DNA from 2 places in the Solibacillus sp. FSL W8-0372 genome. Region 2 is predicted to be linked to the other one. Evidence: a T-box and tRNA genes for the amino acid it is inferred to sense, from the RefSeq annotation. Region 2 holds a T-box; the other holds one or more tRNA genes.
The links. The T-box of region 2 lies ahead of leuS (leucine--tRNA ligase). A T-box ahead of a tRNA ligase gene usually reads a tRNA of that ligase, here a tRNA-Leu.
Positions count from the first base shown of each region.

Region 1: it has a tRNA-Leu gene. The T-box ahead of leuS (leucine--tRNA ligase) is inferred to sense a tRNA for this amino acid. The anticodon was not compared.

Region 1 covers NZ_CP150204.1:3,609,951-3,620,566, reverse strand. The annotation lists gene MKY13_RS18490 (PP2C family protein-serine/threonine phosphatase) at 1-187, shown strand, start outside; gene MKY13_RS18485 (STAS domain-containing protein) at 257-589, shown strand; gene rsbW (anti-sigma B factor RsbW) at 589-1,059, shown strand; gene sigB (RNA polymerase sigma factor SigB) at 1,037-1,822, shown strand; gene MKY13_RS18470 (Tex family protein) at 1,944-4,115, shown strand; gene MKY13_RS18465 (SprT family protein) at 4,191-4,658, shown strand; tRNA gene MKY13_RS18460 (tRNA-Asn) at 4,853-4,928, shown strand; tRNA gene MKY13_RS18455 (tRNA-Glu) at 4,934-5,008, shown strand; tRNA gene MKY13_RS18450 (tRNA-Asp) at 5,038-5,113, shown strand; tRNA gene MKY13_RS18445 (tRNA-Gln) at 5,119-5,193, shown strand; tRNA gene MKY13_RS18440 (tRNA-Lys) at 5,199-5,274, shown strand; tRNA gene MKY13_RS18435 (tRNA-Leu) at 5,329-5,414, shown strand; tRNA gene MKY13_RS18430 (tRNA-Arg) at 5,430-5,506, shown strand; tRNA gene MKY13_RS18425 (tRNA-Gly) at 5,527-5,600, shown strand; rRNA gene MKY13_RS18420 (16S ribosomal RNA) at 5,796-7,350, shown strand; rRNA gene MKY13_RS18415 (23S ribosomal RNA) at 7,619-10,547, shown strand.
Region 2 covers NZ_CP150204.1:2,863,666-2,874,281, forward strand. The annotation lists gene MKY13_RS14550 (hypothetical protein) at 1-424, opposite strand, end outside; gene MKY13_RS14555 (sigma-70 family RNA polymerase sigma factor) at 405-923, opposite strand; gene MKY13_RS14560 (HD domain-containing phosphohydrolase) at 1,204-2,895, shown strand; gene leuS (leucine--tRNA ligase) at 2,939-5,353, opposite strand; T-box leader at 5,466-5,680, opposite strand; gene MKY13_RS14570 (MFS transporter) at 5,731-6,900, opposite strand; gene MKY13_RS14575 (TIGR01212 family radical SAM protein) at 7,027-7,983, shown strand; gene MKY13_RS14580 (class I SAM-dependent methyltransferase) at 7,980-8,561, shown strand; gene MKY13_RS14585 (pyrimidine dimer DNA glycosylase/endonuclease V) at 8,603-9,010, shown strand; gene MKY13_RS14590 (alanine/glycine:cation symporter family protein) at 9,295-10,616, opposite strand, start outside.

The sequences.
Region 1 (10,616 bases), 750 kb from region 2:
GACAGATGGCGTAACAGATTTCCGGAAACAGGGGGAACTGGATCCACGGGATGTAATTAAAAACATAGCATTGAGTTATCGTCACTTTACGGCTCAGGAAATGTGTGAAAAAATGTATGCATACTTAAAGAGTCTGCCGGAGTTTGATTTAGAGGATGATTTTACAGTCGTCATTTTTAAAAAATAAATAATTTTATGTTTAGTTACCTAGGGTTTTGGGTAATGTAATTAAGTTTATAGATGGAGGTGTCTAATAATGAATGTGAATGTTCAATTTAGAGAAGATGGTAATGTTTTGCGAGGCTATATCGAGGGTGAAATCGATACTTATACAGCTCCGGTATTGCGTGAAGAATTGGAAACGGTGCAAATTGTTGAAGGCCGTGTAATTGAGTTGGACTTATCAAAAGTAAATTATATGGATAGTACAGGTTTAGGGATTTTTGTTGCGTTTTATAAAAAGGTGACAAGGGACAATGCATCACTTAAATTAGTGGGCTTATCAAATCGTTTAGTTAGATTGTTTGAAATTACAGGATTAAGTGAACTGATGAGTATTGAGACAGACGAGGAATTGGAGTTGAAATAATGAAGGCATTTGACTATATTGAAATTCGAGTACCTGCCAAGTCGCAATATGTAAGTGTAATCCGTCTGACTATTTCAGGATTAGCGATGCGAGTTGGATTTACTTATGATGAAATTGAAGATTTAAAAATAGCTACAAGTGAAGCGGTAACAAATGTTGTCCACCATGCATATAAAGCCAACGAAGATGGTGAAGTTGTAATTGGATGTGCATTATTCGAAAATAAAATTGAAATAATGGTAGCTGATTATGGTGTAAGTTTTAATTTTGAAGAAGTAAAATCAAAGATTGGTCCATATCACGAAGATGAAAACGTAGCCCTTTTACGTGAAGGGGGATTAGGAATTTTTTTAATGGAAACTTTAATGGATGAAGTGAAATTAACTAACGAAGGTGGCGTCACTGTTTTCATGACGAAGTATGTCTCGAGAGAGCAGGTGAAAGGAAATGTCGAAAGAATCACTACCTAAAAATTCATCAAAAGAAGAAGTACTAAATTGGATTGCCGAATATCAAGACAATGGCAGTGAAGAAGCACAGACAAACCTTGTGCTCCATTATCAACAATTGGTAGAGTCGATTGCTCGCAAATACTCCCATGGTAAATCTTATTATGATGATATTGTACAAGTCGGTATGCTTGGCTTGTTAGGTGCAATCCGACGTTTTGACCCTTCTTTTGGCCGGAGTTTTGAGGCGTTTGCAGTTCCAACGATTGTGGGGGAAATAAAGCGCTTTTTACGTGATAAAACATGGGACGTGCATGTTCCTAGACGAATAAAAGAATTAGGACCTAGAATTAAAGCGGCAGTAGAAGCATTGACTACTTCGCTACAACGTTCTCCTTCAATTACTGAGATTGCTGATTATTTAGAGGTTCAGGATGAAGAAGTATTAGAGGCAATGGAGATGGGACGAAGCTATCAAGCGTTATCAATGGATCACTCGATTGAATCTGATTCGGATGGAAGTACAGTAACATTATTTGATGTTGTCGGAAGAGAAGATGTCGGATATGAAGCGACAAACCGCCGAATGCTTGTAGCGGATGCGATGAATGTATTAAATGAGCGTGAGCGACAAATTATCCAGTTAACCTATTTAGAACAATTAAGTCAAAAGGAAGCTGGAGAAAGACTCGGTATTTCACAAATGCATGTTTCAAGAATTCAGCGAAAAGCTGTGAAAAAATTACAGGATGCCATTGCAGCAAGTGGTGGCGTATCTTTATAAAAAAGTTTGAGTCTACTAGATAAGTAGGCTCTTTTTTTACGGGAATTTGATCGATAATTGGGAAAATACTTATCCATAAGTGATACACTAAAGGCAGTTTAAAATTTAAAGGAGTGGCATAATGGAGCAACAAAAAATGTTACAGATAATCGCCAAAGATGCGAATGTAGAACCAAAACAAGCGCAAGCAGTTATTGGGTTATTAGAAGAGGGCAATACCGTACCTTTTATTGCACGCTACCGAAAAGAAGTTACAGGTTCCTTGGATGAAGTTCAAATTAAGGCAGTAGAAGACCGCTACCATTACATACAACAACTCGAAACACGTAAAGAAGAAGTAGTTCGCTTGATTGATGAGCAAGGGAAGTTAACCGAGGAGTTACAAGCATCAATTAATGCAGCAACAGTTTTACAACGAGTGGAAGATTTATACCGTCCGTATAAGCAAAAACGCCGTACCAAAGCGACAATTGCAAAAGAGCGTGGCTTAGAACCGTTGGCAGAACAAATATTAAAATTTAGTAAGCAATCTTTAGAACAGCTTGCGAATCCGTTTTTAAACGAAGAACAAGGTGTAATAACGATTGAAGACGCATTGACAGGTGCGCGTGACATATTAGCGGAGCGATTTGCAGATGATGCTACAGTTCGCGAAAAACTACGTACTCTTTCTTGGCGAGAAGGAAAGCTCGTGACTATGTTGAAAAATGCGGATAAGGATGAGAAGCAAGTATTTGAAATGTATTATGAATATGAGGAACCTGTCCACCGAATGGCCCCGCACCGTACATTGGCGGTGAATCGTGGGGAGAAAGAAGAAGTATTAAGAGTTTCAATTGAAGTACCTGTAGATAAAGCCACTGCTCAAATGGAAAATTACTTTATTCCTAGAAACTTTATAGGCCCGTCTGTGAATGAAGTTAAATCAGCGATTACTGATAGCTATAAACGTTTAATTAAACCATCCATTGAGAACGAATTGCGGGCGGAACTTACTTCAAAAGCTGAGGCACAAGCAATTCACATTTTTTCGGAAAACTTGAGAAATCTATTATTGCAGCCTCCAATGCGCGGAAAAGTTGTACTAGGTGTAGACCCTGCTTACCGCACAGGTTGTAAACTAGCGGTAGTTGATGAGACAGGGAAAATGATTGAAGTTGGGGTTATTTATCCGCATACAACATCAGATCCATCAAAAGCAAAAGAGGCTGTTAAAGCATTACTGAAAAAATATCCAATTAGTATTATTGCGATAGGGAACGGTACAGCATCTCGTGAAACAGAGCAATTTATTGCGGAGTTATTGAAAGAAACTGATGGGGATATTGCCTATGTTATTGTAAATGAAGCAGGGGCATCGGTGTATTCAGCATCGGAAGTGGCACGTGCGGAATTCCCGAATCTACAAGTAGAACAACGTAGTGCCGTATCAATTGCACGCCGTTTACAGGATCCACTATCCGAGTTGGTGAAAATTGATCCGAAAGCTGTCGGTGTAGGTCAGTACCAGCATGATGTATCTCAAAAACAGCTGGCTGAATCATTGACGTTCATTGTAGAAACTGCAGTAAACCAAGTGGGGGTTGATGTGAATACGGCATCTGCATCACTTTTACAATATGTATCAGGGCTATCCAAAACAGTGGCTGAAAATATTGTAGCTATGCGAAGTGAAAATGGATCCTTCTCTTCACGGACACAGCTTAAAAAGATACCGCGTTTAGGTGCCAAAACCTATGAACAAGCAATTGGCTTTTTACGTATTTCAGAAGCAAAAAACCCATTAGATGCAACCGGTATTCACCCAGAGAGCTATAAACTGGCTGAAGCAATTTTGGAGGCAGCGGGCGTAACAAAAAAAGATGTAGGTACGCAAAAGGCAGAAGAGGCTATTAGTAAATTAAGTTTATCAACATTAAGTGAAACACTAAATGTCGGGGAAGTAACCTTGAAGGATATTATTGATACTTTAATAAAGCCAACGCGTGACCCTCGAGATGCATTTCCACAGCCTTTACTAAAAACAGATGTATTGCAGATGGATGATTTACAAGTAGGAATGGAATTGCAAGGAACTGTTCGAAATGTTGTGGATTTCGGGGCGTTTGTTGATATTGGTGTAAAACAAGATGGTCTAGTTCACATATCTAAATTGCAAAAGGGACGTGTAAAGCATCCGTTAGATGTCGTATCATTAGGTGATATTGTGACGGTATGGGTAGAAAAGGTAGAAGCAAGTAAAGGGCGTATTTCATTAACGATGCTCTCACCGGAAAATCAACTAAACGTGTAAAGAAAATAAATATGAATTATAATAAAAAGCGCATAAATTAATATGTGCTTTTTATTATGTGTGGGGAGGTAGCGTATGACAGATGAACAACTTCAAGAACTTGTAGAACAGTTATCTAATGAATATTTTAACCGACCTTTTGTTCATAAAGCGTATTTTAATAGTCGTTTAAAAACAACGGGTGGACGGTATTTGTTAAGTAGTCACAATATAGAACTCAATAAAAAGCTTTATGATCATTTCGGGTTACAAGAGCTCAAGGGGATTATTTTACATGAACTTTGCCATTATCATTTACATATTTTAGGGATGGGCTATAAGCATCGAGATGCGGATTTCCGCAATTTATTGAAAAAGGTTGGAGCGCCAAGATTTTGTTCTACAATAGAGCAGCCAACTAAGCAGCTAAAGAAAAAGGTAGTTCATATGTATAGTTGTGTAAGTTGTGGGCAGATTTATAGAAGGAAAAAAAAGATGGATGTAAAAAGGTATTCTTGTAGCATATGCCAAGGGAAAATTAAATTTTTGCGAAGTGAAATTTAATTTAATAAAATGTTTAAATAGTAGAGAATAAAGGAAAAGATAAATTATGTGCTTTTCAGGTGAATATGTTTTTTTATATATAATAAGGAAGTAAATTATTTTTTTGAAAAAATTATTAAAAAGTGTTGACGAACCTTATTTCGATATCTATAATAATAAAAGTCGACAAGATGATGTCGCTAAGAAATGATTATTCCGAAGTAGCTCAGTTGGTAGAGCATCCGGCTGTTAACCGGCAGGTCGCAGGTTCGAGTCCTGCCTTCGGAGCCATTATAGGCCCGTTGGTCAAGTGGTTAAGACACCGCCCTTTCACGGCGGTAACACGGGTTCGAATCCCGTACGGGTCACCACTTTTAATTTCATATTATAGTTTACTTATGGTCCCGTGGTGTAGCGGTTAACATGCCTGCCTGTCACGCAGGAGATCGCCGGTTCGATCCCGGTCGGGACCGCCATTTATTGGGGTATAGCCAAGCGGTAAGGCAACGGATTTTGATTCCGTCATGCCCTGGTTCGAATCCAGGTTCCCCAGCCATTTTGGAGCCATTAGCTCAGTTGGTAGAGCATCTGACTTTTAATCAGAGGGTCGAAGGTTCGAGTCCTTCATGGCTCACCAGTTTTCATATTGACAAATTATTTTAAAGATGTATAATAATTAAAGTCGAATGAAGCGGTCGTGGCGGAATGGCAGACGCGCTAGGTTGAGGGCCTAGTGGGGGCAACCCCGTGGAGGTTCAAGTCCTCTCGGCCGCACCAAGTAACTTTTAACTTGCGCCCGTAGCTCAATTGGATAGAGCGTCTGACTACGGATCAGAAGGTTATGGGTTCGACTCCTGTCGGGCGCGCCAAAAATATAAAATAATAAAATGCGGGTGTAGTTTAGTGGTAAAACCTCAGCCTTCCAAGCTGATGTTGTCGGTTCGATTCCGATCACCCGCTCCAGTTTTTTTAAAAAACTGTTGACATTCTAAAATGGATGTTATATGATATAAAAGTTGTCGCTAACGACAACACAATGAACCTTGAAAACTGAACAAGCAACGTTAATGAAACAAGCTTCTTAAATGAAGCAAACAATAGATTTTAACTTTTAATTAAGTTAAATCGCTAGCAAAGCAAATGAGCTTTCAAACTACTTTTATGGAGAGTTTGATCCTGGCTCAGGACGAACGCTGGCGGCGTGCCTAATACATGCAAGTCGAGCGGATGATGAGAGAAGCTTGCTTCTCTCTGATTTAGCGGCGGACGGGTGAGTAACACGTGGGTAACCTACCTTATAGATTGGGATAACTCCGGGAAACCGGGGCTAATACCGAATAATACTTTTAAACACATGTTTGAAAGTTGAAAGACGGTTTCGGCTGTCACTATAAGATGGACCCGCGGCGCATTAGCTAGTTGGTGAGGTAACGGCTCACCAAGGCAACGATGCGTAGCCGACCTGAGAGGGTGATCGGCCACACTGGGACTGAGACACGGCCCAGACTCCTACGGGAGGCAGCAGTAGGGAATCTTCCACAATGGACGAAAGTCTGATGGAGCAACGCCGCGTGAGTGAAGAAGGATTTCGGTTCGTAAAACTCTGTTGCAAGGGAAGAACAAGTAGCGTAGTAACTGGCGCTACCTTGACGGTACCTTGTTAGAAAGCCACGGCTAACTACGTGCCAGCAGCCGCGGTAATACGTAGGTGGCAAGCGTTGTCCGGAATTATTGGGCGTAAAGCGCGCGCAGGTGGTTCCTTAAGTCTGATGTGAAAGCCCCCGGCTCAACCGGGGAGGGTCATTGGAAACTGGGGAACTTGAGTGCAGAAGAGGATAGTGGAATTCCAAGTGTAGCGGTGAAATGCGTAGAGATTTGGAGGAACACCAGTGGCGAAGGCGACTGTCTGGTCTGTAACTGACACTGAGGCGCGAAAGCGTGGGGAGCAAACAGGATTAGATACCCTGGTAGTCCACGCCGTAAACGATGAGTGCTAAGTGTTGGGGGGTTTCCGCCCCTCAGTGCTGCAGCTAACGCATTAAGCACTCCGCCTGGGGAGTACGGTCGCAAGACTGAAACTCAAAGGAATTGACGGGGGCCCGCACAAGCGGTGGAGCATGTGGTTTAATTCGAAGCAACGCGAAGAACCTTACCAGGTCTTGACATCCCGGTGACCACTATGGAGACATAGTTTCCCCTTCGGGGGCAACGGTGACAGGTGGTGCATGGTTGTCGTCAGCTCGTGTCGTGAGATGTTGGGTTAAGTCCCGCAACGAGCGCAACCCTTATTCTTAGTTGCCATCATTTAGTTGGGCACTCTAAGGAGACTGCCGGTGATAAACCGGAGGAAGGTGGGGATGACGTCAAATCATCATGCCCCTTATGACCTGGGCTACACACGTGCTACAATGGACGATACAAACGGTTGCCAACCCGCGAGGGGGAGCTAATCCGATAAAATCGTTCTCAGTTCGGATTGTAGGCTGCAACTCGCCTACATGAAGCCGGAATCGCTAGTAATCGCGGATCAGCATGCCGCGGTGAATACGTTCCCGGGCCTTGTACACACCGCCCGTCACACCACGAGAGTTTGTAACACCCGAAGTCGGTGAGGTAACCTTTATGGAGCCAGCCGCCGAAGGTGGGATAGATGATTGGGGTGAAGTCGTAACAAGGTAGCCGTATCGGAAGGTGCGGCTGGATCACCTCCTTTCTAAGGATTATTTCGGAATCATTCCCTTGGGGAATGAAACATTAACGTTTGCTGTTCAGTTTTGAAGGTTCATTCTTAATTGAATGAGATACTTCAAAACCTTGTTGGTTTAATTCATCTTGTATGATTGAACCGCATTTCGTTCTTTGAAAACTGGATAAAACGACATTGATAGCAATAAAACAAATTTCTATTTTATAGAAATGTAACAAGTCAAGCAATTGACGTGTAAACTTAAATCTTAGATTTTATCTAAGTGTTAACTTTTGGTTAAGTTAATAAGGGCGCACGGTGGATGCCTTGGCACTAGGAGTCGATGAAGGACGGCACTAACACCGATATGCCTCGGGGAGCTGTAAGTAAGCTTTGATCCGGGGATTTCCGAATGGGGGAACCCACTATCTTTAATCGGATAGTATCTACACGTGAATACATAGCGTGATGAGGACAGACGCAGGGAACTGAAACATCTAAGTACCTGCAGGAACAGAAAGAAAATTCGATTCCCTGAGTAGCGGCGAGCGAAACGGGAAGAGCCCAAACCAAAGAGCTTGCTCTTTGGGGTTGTAGGACACTCTATACGGAGTTACAAAAGAATGAATTAGACGAAGCGACTTGGAAAGGTCCGCGAAACAAGGTAAAAGCCCTGTAGTCAAAAGTTCATTCCCTCCAGAGTGTATCCTGAGTACGGCGGAACACGTGAAATTCCGTCGGAATCCGGGAGGACCATCTCCCAAGGCTAAATACTACCTAGTGACCGATAGTGAACCAGTACCGTGAGGGAAAGGTGAAAAGCACCCCGGAAGGGGAGTGAAATAGATCCTGAAACCGTGTGCCTACAAGTAGTTAGAGCCCGTTAATGGGTGATAGCGTGCCTTTTGTAGAATGAACCGGCGAGTTACGATTACGTGCGAGGTTAAGTTGAGAAGACGGAGCCGCAGCGAAAGCGAGTCTGAATAGGGCGAATTAGTACGTGGTCGTAGACCCGAAACCAGGTGATCTACCCATGTCCAGGGTGAAGGTGAGGTAACACTCACTGGAGGCCCGAACCCACGCACGTTGAAAAGTGCGGGGATGAGGTGTGGGTAGCGGAGAAATTCCAATCGAACCTGGAGATAGCTGGTTCTCTCCGAAATAGCTTTAGGGCTAGCCTCGTGATTGAGAATACCGGAGGTAGAGCACTGTTTGGACTAGGGGGGCATCTCGCTTTACCGAATTCAGACAAACTCCGAATGCCGGATATTTATACACGGGAGTCAGACTGCGAGTGATAAGATCCGTAGTCAAGAGGGAAACAGCCCAGACCACCAGCTAAGGTCCCCAAGTAATCGTTAAGTGGAAAAGGATGTGGCGTTGCTTAGACAACCAGGATGTTGGCTTAGAAGCAGCCATCATTTAAAGAGTGCGTAATAGCTCACTGGTCGAGTGACGCTGCGCCGAAAATGTATCGGGGCTAAACGATTCACCGAAGCTGTGGATGCATACTTTGAGTATGCGTGGTAGGAGAGCGTTCTAATAGCGTTGAAGTCAGACCGGAAGGACTGGTGGAGCGATTAGAAGTGAGAATGCCGGTATGAGTAGCGAAACATGGGTGAGAATCCCATGCACCGTATGACTAAGGTTTCCTGAGGAAGGCTCGTCCGCTCAGGGTTAGTCGGGACCTAAGCCGAGGCCGATAGGCGTAGGCGATGGACAACAGGTTGATATTCCTGTACCACCTCCTCACCGTTTGAGAAATGGGGGGACGCAGTAGGATAGGGTAAGCACGCCGTTGGTTGCGCGTGTTCAAGCAGTAAGGCGTGTATGTAGGCAAATCCGCATACTATAACGTTGAGCTGTGATGACGAGCTCTTATGAGCGAAGTTCCTGATTTCACACTGCCAAGAAAAGCCTCTATCGAGGTGAGAGGTGCCCGTACCGCAAACCGACACAGGTAGTCGAGGAGAGAATCCTAAGGTGTGCGAGAGAACTCTCGTTAAGGAACTCGGCAAAATGACCCCGTAACTTCGGGAGAAGGGGTGCTTCTTTGGGTGCATAGCCTAGAGAAGCCGCAGTGAATAGGCCCAGGCGACTGTTTAGCAAAAACACAGGTCTCTGCAAAACCGTAAGGTGACGTATAGGGGCTGACGCCTGCCCGGTGCTGGAAGGTTAAGAGGAGCGGTTAGCGCAAGCGAAGCTGTGAATTGAAGCCCCAGTAAACGGCGGCCGTAACTATAACGGTCCTAAGGTAGCGAAATTCCTTGTCGGGTAAGTTCCGACCCGCACGAAAGGCGTAACGATCTGGGCACTGTCTCAACGAGAGACTCGGTGAAATTATAGTACCTGTGAAGATGCAGGTTACCCGCGACAGGACGGAAAGACCCCGTGGAGCTTTACTGTAGCCTGATATTGAATTTTGGTACAACTTGTACAGGATAGGTAGGAGCCAGAGATCCCGGAGCGCCAGCTTCGGAGGAGGCGTCGGTGGGATACTACCCTGGTTGTATTGAACTTCTAACCCATGCCCCTTAGCGGGGTAGGAGACAGTGTCAGGCGGACAGTTTGACTGGGGCGGTCGCCTCCTAAAGAGTAACGGAGGCGCCCAAAGGTTCCCTCAGAATGGTTGGAAATCATTCGAAGAGTGTAAAGGCATAAGGGAGCTTGACTGCGAGACCTACAAGTCGAGCAGGGTCGAAAGACGGGCTTAGTGATCCGGTGGTTCCGCATGGAAGGGCCATCGCTCAACGGATAAAAGCTACCCCGGGGATAACAGGCTTATCTCCCCCAAGAGTCCACATCGACGGGGAGGTTTGGCACCTCGATGTCGGCTCATCGCATCCTGGGGCTGTAGTCGGTCCCAAGGGTTGGGCTGTTCGCCCATTAAAGCGGTACGCGAGCTGGGTTCAGAACGTCGTGAGACAGTTCGGTCCCTATCCGTCGTGGGCGTAGGAAATTTGAGAGGAGCTGTCCTTAGTACGAGAGGACCGGGATGGACACACCGCTGGTGTACCAGTTGTCTTGCCAAAGGCATCGCTGGGTAGCTATGTGTGGACGGGATAAGTGCTGAAAGCATCTAAGCATGAAGCCCCCCTCAAGATGAGATTTCCCATTACGCAAGTAAGTAAGACCCCTGAAAGACGATCAGGTAGATAGGTTCGAGGTGGAAGTGCGGTGACGCATGTAGCTGACGAATACTAATCGGTCGAGGACTTAACCACATTTTATTGCACAAATTCAATGAAACGTTTATCCAGTTTTGAAAGAATGATTCTTTCTACAGGTTTCGA
Region 2 (10,616 bases):
CAAGCACATCTTTTCCTAAACCATAGCTGTAAGGTCGTTCGATTAGCTTCATATCATGTAAAAGCATATTCATATTTTGCACATCAATATCCTTTTTGAATGCATGAACTTGTGTATAATAGCTTGAATCACGTGCAAAAAATTGATCTCTTTGGCTATATTTCGAGCTTATATAGAACTCTTCCACCGTAGCTTCTTCAATCAGCTGTTCAAACGGTGTGGCACTTTGAACAGGAGGCTCCACTTGACTAGGGCCTGCTAGCAGAAGAATTAATACAACAGCACAAAACGAAACTGCTGTAAACGCATAGCGCCAGTTAAACGATTTTTTCGATGCTTTACGCAATATTCTATTTTTCATTTCGGGAGTAAATTTTTGCTCCTCTCCAATGTAGCGGTCTATTTCACCCTTCCATTTCGTCATTTAGCAGCACCTCCCATTCAATATTTACTAATAACGGCTTTAACTTTTCACGACCGCGTATAAGCCTCGTTTTAACAGTATTCTCACTCAGTTGTAAAAGCTCCGACATTTCTTTGATTTTATAATCATCATAATAATATAAAATAAGTACCTCTCTATATTTAACAGGGAGTTGCAGTAATGCCGCTACAAGTTCGAATTGTTCCTCTTCTTGAATTTTCACCTGTTCAATGGAGGGAGTAGCAAGTCTTTTTGGGAGAACATGTGCCATCTTGCGTTTCCAACTTCTTAAATAGTCATGACTTTTATGTATCGTAATTTTCACTAAATAGGTTTTTAGCGAGGAACGACCTTCAAACCGCTCTTGCTGTTTGTAATATGCTAAAAACGTATCTTGTACAATTTCCTCTGCTGCTGTCCAATCTTTCACATATAAATAGGCAACACGTATGCAATATTCCCCATAGGCATCCATTACTTCTTCTAAATGTTCCGACACTGCCCCACCCCTTTCTCTTTTTCTTTATAGTCGTAATTTTTTTGGAATAAGTTTCAAATTTTTTAAAATTTATTTAACGATATTGTGATTAACCCATTTCTACTGTGAATATATCATAAACCTTTTATACTATGTTTCTGCCATGTTTTTAAAAAAGATTAAGTACTTATATATTAATTTTTTTGAAATATTCTATAAATAAATATCCAAATATTCAGAACTTTACCATATAATAATAATTATATTGTATAAATTAAATCACTTATAGGAGGTGTAACTAATGCCAAATATCGAAAAGCTTTTAATCCAAGATGTAGAACCGGGTGATGTTCTTGCAGATGATGTTTTTATTAACCGTACATTGTTCATGAAAAAAGACAGTATTTTAACAGCAAAAGCTCTGGAATTACTAAAAAAGAAAAGCATAAAATACCTTTCCATTTATTATAAAGAAAAATGTGCAAATTCCTTTGAATTCCCAATATTAATGGAAGATACCCTCATTAATTTTTCAGATAGCTCTTTAAGCGGGAACGAGGATGAATTTAACTTTTACGCTATTTTAGCGGAACTCGATATTGAAATTCGATACGGTCAACTTTTAAAAGAAGAAGGGAATATTGATTATTTACAAGATATTTTAGAAGATATTTTATCTAATTCTGCGAATAAATACTGCTTGTCCCAATTGAAAAAATGGGATTATCATTCCTATTTACACAGTATCGATGTTTTTATTATTGGAACGCTATTTGCTCGCCACTTAAAAATTGAACAAGTAGAAAAGCTAGCTCTAGGGTACTTGTTGCATGATATCGGAAAGTTAAAGATACCACAGCAACTCCTTCAAAAACCTGGTCGTCTTACTGCAAAGGAATTTGACTTGATGAAAACACATACTTTATATGGAGAGGCAATTCTTAAACAAATAGGTTTATCTGATTTGTCCTATTTGGCTAAATCCCATCATGAACGTAGAAATGGTGAAGGTTATCCGGAGAGTATGCAAATAAATTTCAAGGCAGAGCTCGAACTTTTGCAAATAATCGATGTGTATTCAGCGATTACAATGAAACGACCATACCGTGATGCAATGCGTGCTGCAGATGCATTTAGTTTACTTTATAGAGATGAAGAAAAGTATAATAGTATACTTTTAACTGAATTTGTTGATTTTATTGGCATTTACCCTGAGAATTCGATTGTCTTATTATCAAATGGCCATAATGCACTTGTCCAAAAGGCAAATCCACAGTTCCCCACTTCACCAAGAGTTAAATGTATGAAAACGAATACTTCTTTACATATTTCTATAAACAATGATATTACAATTTTAAAAATGGTTTCCTATCAATCAGAGGATAAAATCGAACTATTAAATCTATTTTATAATGAGTTAGTGAGTGCAAATGTTGAAAATGCAAAAAAAACTTATTTAAAAATTGTAGATAATTTTACTATAGAAGAATATTTCACTAAAATATTTATACCTGTTTATCAGATTTTGAATTTACTGAAGATGCAAAAAGCTATTTCTAATACAAAATATGATCAAGTAGTGGCGTATATGGAACAATTAATGGAGCAAAAAGTCGATGAACTGATTGAAAACGATTCATATCATGATCATGTTTTAATTCTAATTGATGACCATGTTCAAAGTGATTATTTTTTCAAAGTATTTATAGGCTTAATTCATAATAATCGGATATCGCCTCATGTTATGCCGGTGCATTCCAGTCTGGAAATGATCTTAACAAAGCTTGATACACAAAACTTTTCTAAAACCTGTTTCATTACGAACGGCAATACAGATACGCTATTATTGTCATATTTACCAAATATGTATGAAATGCCGCAAAGCAAAATTGAAAAGTATTTAATTGATTTAATAGGTGACAATAAAGACAATTTTGATTTTCATTATCTTTTGGAAAGATTCGGTGTTCCACCATCAACTATAATCCATTAAAAAAGTCTGCTCAAAATGCGAGCAGACTTTTTCATTTTAATATTTATTTAATTACGATATTGACTAATTTCCCTGGAATAACAATAACTTTAACAACTGTTTTTCCTTCAATGAATTCTTGTACTTTGCTATCGGCTAAAGCCACTTTTTCCAAGTCTTCTTTTGAGATATCTTTTGCTACCGTTACTTTCGCACGTACTTTACCTAATACTTGAACAACTACTTCGATTTCGTCATCTACTAGTTTTGCTTCGTCATATGTTGGCCATGTAGCATACGTGATTGTGTCTTCATGTCCTAAAATTGTCCAAAGTTCTTCCGCGATATGTGGTGCGATTGGTGATAATAGTTTGACGAACCCTTTTGCATATTCAACAGGAATTACTTCCGCTTTGTAGCAATCATTAATGAATACCATCATTTGTGAAATAGCTGTGTTGAAGCGAATGCCTTCATAGTCATCCGTCACTTTTTTCACAGTTTGGTGATATACTTTTTCCAATGTTGTGTCATTAGATTCTTGAATTTTAGCTGCAAGTTTTCCTTCTTCTGTTACAAATAGACGCCAAATGCGATCTAAGAAACGACGGGCACCATCAAGACCGTTTGTGCTCCATGCTACAGATGCTTCTAATGGACCCATGAACATTTCATATAAACGTAATGTATCTGCACCATGTGACTCAATAATATCGTCCGGATTTACAACATTCCCTTTTGATTTCGACATCTTTTCGTTACCTTCACCTAAAATCATCCCTTGGTTGAATAATTTTTGGAATGGCTCCTTCGTATGCACTACACCTAAATCGTAAAGAACTTTATGCCAGAAGCGCGCGTACAGTAAGTGAAGTACAGCATGCTCTGCACCACCGATATAAATATCAACTGGTAACCAGCGCTTTAGTAATTCAGGATCTGCAAGTGCCTGATCGTTTTTCGGATCGATATAGCGTAAGAAGTACCATGAAGAACCTGCCCATTGAGGCATTGTATTCGTTTCACGGCGACCTTTTTTACCTGTTACAGGATCAACTACATTTACCCATTCTTCAATATTTGCCAGTGGTGATTCCCCTGTACCTGAAGGGCGGATATTTGTTGTTTTCGGTAATTCTAGTGGCAGCTCTTCTACAGGAATTGTTGTCATTGTGCCATCTTCCCAATGAATTACTGGGATTGGCTCGCCCCAATAGCGTTGGCGGCTGAATAACCAGTCACGTAGACGGTAAGTGATTTTCTTTTCCCCTACGCCATTTTCCACTAACCAATCAATCGCTGCCTTAATACCATCTTCTTTATTTAAACCGTTTAGGAATTCAGAGTTAATATGTGCACCATCGCCGACGAATGCCTCGTTTTCGATATCTCCACCTTCAAGCACTTGAACGATTTCTAAATTAAACTCTTTTGCGAATTCGTAGTCACGCTCATCATGTGCTGGAACCGCCATAATTGCACCTGTACCATATGTTGATAATACATAATCTGCAATCCAAATTGGCACTTCTTTGCCGTTGATTGGATTTACTGCATAAGCACCAGTGAATACACCTGTTTTTTCTTTTGCTAAATCAGTACGCTCAAGGTCAGATTTTAATGATACTTTTTCTAAGTACGCTTCTACCGCTGCACGTTGCTCTGGAGTAGTTATTTCAGCTACTAGTTTATGCTCTGGTGCCAATACACAATAAGTAGCACCGAATAAAGTATCAGGGCGTGTAGTAAATACTTCGAATCCTTTGTCTGAACCAGCCACTGTGAATTTCACTTGAGCTCCTTCAGAACGACCAATCCAGTTACGTTGCATTTCTTTAATCGATTCTGGCCAATCAACATCGACTAAATCATCAACTAGACGGTCTGCGTATTTCGTAATGCGCAGTACCCATTGTCGCATCGGACGACGTACTACTGGGTGACCACCGCGCTCAGAAAGTCCGTCGATTACTTCTTCGTTTGCAAGAACTGTACCTAAAGCTTCACACCAATTCACGGCAACTTCATCAACATACGCTAAATCCATTTCCACTAATTTTGTGAAAATCCATTGTGTCCATTTGTAATAAGATGGATCTGTTGTATTAATTTCACGGTCCCAGTCATAAGAGAAACCTAGTTCATTAATTTGACGTTTAAATGTTGCAATGTTTTTTGCCGTAAATTCAGCAGGGTCATTCCCCGTATCTAATGCGTATTGCTCTGCTGGTAAACCAAATGCATCCCAACCCATTGGATGAAGAACATTATAACCTTGCATACGTTTAAAACGAGATAAAATATCTGTCGCTGTATAACCCTCAGGGTGTCCTACGTGTAGACCGGCACCTGATGGATATGGGAACATATCCAAAGCATAAAATTTTGGTTTATCCACTTCATTTTCCGTTTTGAATGTTTTATTTTCTTCCCAAAACGCTTGCCACTTTTTCTCAATCTGTTGATGATTAAAACTCACAATAACTCCTCCTTTAAACACATTCTTGCTGTGGTTTATGTATTGTAGGCGTATTATCCATGATTTAACAGAATATTTAAAAAATAAAAAAATCCCGTCCCATCTTATGATAAGAAGGGACGAGAGGTAATTTTTACTCCCGCGGTACCACCCAAATTAGTGACACAGCACTCAGCTTCATTTCTTAACGCGAATACACGGCCTTAGCTACTACAATTTCACTAAAGCAAACTCCGAGGCGAGTTCAATTTGACACTTACTAGCTTCCACCACCCGCTAGCTCTCTATAAAGTGAGACCATCTACTATTCCTCATCACAGTCAAAATATTATTTCATTCATTTTAACTAATTCTACACAAAAGTACAAGTGGCTGTTTTATGATTGTACTTTTCTTAATGCTCGATCATATAGCAGACACGGAATAATAGCTAAAAGAATAAGAATCGATAAAATCATCATTAACATTTGCATACCATATACGTCGACCATTAAACCACCAAATACAGGTCCAATCATTCGTCCGATTGTCGTTGCACTGTTTACTAGCCCTTGATAAAATCCTTCTTGCCCTTGTGGTGCCAACTTGTTGGCAATCATCGGGATGATCGGTGTAAAGAATACTTCACCGAATGTTAAAATAACCATAGCCGCAGCAAACATTTTAAAATCCTGCGCAAAATAAACGACACCAAATGAGATCGACATAAGTACTAAACCTAGTGTTAATTGATGCTTTATTTTATTTTCCCATCGAGTGACAAGCGGTTTAATAATTGGTTGGATTGCTACAATCATAAAGCCGTTGATTGTCCATAGTAAGCTATATTGAGACAGGCTCATTCCCAATCCTTGCGTATAAGAAGAAATTGTTGCACTCCATTGTGAATAGCTTAACCAACATACTACTAGAGATATACTTAAAATCCCGATTGCGATAATAGGTGCTTTACTTCTTTGTTTACCCTCATCACTCGATATGGACTTAGTTATGATTCTATTATCATCAAAACGCTTATACGTAGTTATGACAAGTACGAAAAATAACGCATAGAAAAATAGATTCGCACTAAATACATAATCAAATTTTATATCTGCGACTAGACCTGCTAATGCTGGTCCAATGGCAACTCCAACGTTATTTGCCAAGAAGATCGCATTAAAAGCTTTGCGACCACCTTCAGGCCAGGCACTTCCTGCGATAGCGTAAATAGCCGGATACACTATTCCCCCACTAAAGCCCATCATCGCCAAAAATATAATGTATTGTGGCCAATCATGCCAAATAGTGAGAAGCGAAATTGAAAATAAATTAAGTACTACCCCTATCAAAATTGCTTTATAGCCACCTAATCTATCGAATAAATATCCACCTACTAGATTACCAAAAACACCCGCCAATGAATTGAGCATCAAAACAATGCCCGCTGTAGTCAATGATTTCCCTAAATGATCATGAATATATATGCTATTTAAAGGCCATAAAAATGAATTCCCGACCGTATTTACGAATGTGCCTATAATTAAAAACCAGACTTGTTTCGGCACTGAATTTCCTCCTTCAACATTTGCTCAAATAACAAGTGTATTCTTTCGCATAAAAATGTACAAGAAAAAAATTTTCTATTAGGATCTGTCCATGTTAGAATAATACGTTAGAGGAGTGAACAACGAATGACTGAAACAAATTTTCCTTTCCCGTCAGACGGGAAACGTTATTATACATGGAATCGCTATTTACGAAATGAATTTGGAAAGAAAGTATATAAAGTCGCATTAGATGCTGGCTTCGATTGCCCAAACCGTGACGGTACGGTCGCTTTTGGTGGCTGTACGTTTTGTTCTGCTGCAGGTTCAGGTGACTTTGCAGGTAGTAAAGTAGATCCAATCCCTGTACAATTCGAAAAAATCAAAGCTAAAATGGAGAACAAATGGAAAGACGGCTTAACGATGGCTTACTTCCAAGCTTATACAAATACTCATGCACCACTCGAAGTTTTAAAAGAGAAATTCGAAGCAGCACTCGCTTGTGAAGGAGTTATGGGTCTTTCTATCGCAACACGTCCAGATTGCCTACCGGATGATGTCGTAGAATATTTAGCTGAATTAAATGAGCGCACTTATTTATGGGTAGAATTGGGATTACAGACAGTCCATGAAAAAACAGCCAACTTAATTAACCGCGCACATGATTATGCGACATATGTAGAAGGTCTTAATAAACTGCGCAAGCACGGCATACGTGTTGTAACACATATTATTAACGGATTACCTTTAGAGGATTACGATATGATGATGGAAACAGCTCGTGAAGTGGCAAAACTGGATGTACAAGGTATCAAAATCCATTTACTCCATCTTTTAAAAGGGACACCTCTTGTGAAGCAATACGAAAAAGGTATGCTGGAGTTTATGGAAAAAGATGCATATGTTCAGCTTGTAGCAGATCAGCTTGAAATTCTTCCACCTGAAATGATTGTCCACCGTATAACAGGCGATGGTCCGATTGATTTAATGATTGGTCCAATGTGGTCTGTAAACAAATGGGAAGTACTTAATGGAATAGATGCAGAGTTGGAAAGACGTGGCTCGTATCAAGGAAAGTACTATAAGGCGGAAATCGCAAAATGATATTAGAACGTGTTATTCAATATGCTCAAACTTTATTGAAAAAATCGGTCTCAGAAGGTGAAATTGCCGTAGACGCAACAGCAGGCAATGGACATGACACACTTTTTTTAGCAAACCTTGTAGGGGACAATGGCTATGTGTATGCGTTTGATGTGCAAAAGGAAGCGGTTGATGCCACACTACACCGTCTACTCGACAACGCACTTGAACACCGGGCAATTGTATTAAAGGACGGGCATGAAAATGTAGCCAAATATATAAATAAACCTGTTGCTGCAGCCATCTTTAATCTAGGCTACTTACCTGGCAGTAATCATGAAATTATTACCCGGCCTAATACAACAATTCAGGCAATCGAAAGTCTTCTAACATTATTAAAAATTGGTGGAGTTATTGTATTAGTTGTATATTATGGACATGAAGGCGGCAAAGATGAACGTAACGAAGTAATTGAATTTGTTAGTAATTTACCTCAAAAGCATGTACATGTTTTGCGCTATGAATTTATGAATCAAAAAAATGACCCACCATTTATTATTGCTTTGGAAAAAGTAAAAGAATTTCCGAAAGAGGGCTAAGTTTTCTTAGCTCTTTTTTATCTAGTAATGAGGTGAATATTATGCGTTTATGGCACACCGAGCTCATCCCATTTATCCCGAAAAGCCAATTGCTTGCCCAATGGCGGGAATTAAATAGTATCTTTGCTAAGGAAGATAACCATATATTAATTAATTATGTATATGATTACCCGAAAGAGGATTTGTTTATTTACACACAAATTGTACTGAAAGAAATGCAGGCACGTAATATTACAATTCGTACTATGGATAAAATGGAGCGCTATTTTGCAGGCATTACAGTTCCCCAGCATTACACACCTTTCAAAAACCATCATAACGATGAGTATTTAACAATTTGTTATTACAATTTATATGAAAAATATATACGTGGACAAAAGGATTTTTCAGCAGAACAATTTGATGCATTACAACTTTATTTTTGCGCGAAAAAAAGAGAGTTTAAATAATCATTTGTTCACTTAATTAGTTTTTCATATATAAAAGAGCCTGGGACAAAACGAAAAACATCTATTTTTTCAAAGAAAAAATAGATGTTTTTCTGCTTCTGCCAGAATTGATTTCCGTTACGGGGACGCTTTCCGGGGGCACGGCCTGAGCCTGTAGTCTCAGGCGTCGTGCTGTTCCCCCAGGAGTCGCCCCTTCACTCCAATCAATCCAAATAATAGCAATTTCTTAATAAGACTATTTTCCTTTTACAAAGAAAATTCTACTTATGTCCCAGCCTGTTTTTCTATTTATCTTCCTTCTTATATGTCTCCCAGAAATCTGCATTTTTAATACCGAGTTTTATTGGGTCAAACACCGGGTCTTTTCCTTCTTTTTTCTGTTGCTCATAGTCTTTCAATGCAATGAGCGCTGGTTTCATGATGAATAGTAGTAAAATAACATTAATCCAAACTGTTAAACCAAGTCCTACGTCACCAAATGCCCAAGCTAAATCAGATGTTTTAACTGTGCCGTAAAATGCTGAAGCTAATAATACGAACTTCATTAGGAAAATCCCTATCCTTCTGGCATTTCCGTTCAGCATATACGAAACATTTGTTTCCGCAATGTAGTAGTAAGCCATTAGTGTAGTGAAGGCGAAGAAGAATAATGAAACTGCTACAAACCCAGAACCAAAGTTATTTAATGCTGGGAACGCCTCATTTACCGCTGCTTGGGTAAAGCCTGAATAAGTAATCGTCTCATCCATTTTCGCTTCGATTAATGGACCGTCTTGGCTACCATCATGTACGTTATATGTACCCATGAATAAAATCATCAATGCTGTTGCAGAACATACTAGTAATGTATCGATATAAACTGATGCTGCCTGTACTAAACCTTGTTTTGCCGGATGTGATACTTCTGCTGCTGCAGCCGGATGTGGCCCTGTACCTTGACCAGCTTCGTTTGAGTAGATTGCTCGTTTAACACCCCAGAAAATCGCACTCCCGATCATACCGCCAAATACAGCATCTGTTGCAAAGGCACTGCGGAAAATTAAAGCTAATACTTCAGGCACAGCTGTAATATTCATAATAATAATAATACCCGCTACTAACAAATAAGCTAATGCCATGAATGGTACTAAAATTTGCGCAGCACTTGCAATACGCTTAACACCACCGAAGATAATAACCGCTAATAAAATAATTGTAACTAAACCAGTGATCCAAGGTTCAATTCCAAATGCATTATCTACCGCACCTGAAATGGCATTTGCCTGAACACCCGGCATTAAAAATGCAACAGAAGCAATCATAGCAATCGCAAAAATAACCCCTAAGGCACGAATACCTGTTGTCTTCTCAATGTAAAAGGCCGGACCACCACGATACTGTCCATCTTTCTTTTCTTTATAGATTTGCGCCAATGTCGATTCCATATAGGCTGTAGATGCTCCAATAAATGCTGTAACCCACATCCAGAACACCGCACCGGGACCACCAAAAGCAATAGCTGTAGCTGTACCCACAATATTACCTGTACCGACACGCCCCGATAAAGCAATGGCCAATGCTTGGAAGGAAGAAACACCTGCCTCTGACTTTTGTCCTTTAAACATTA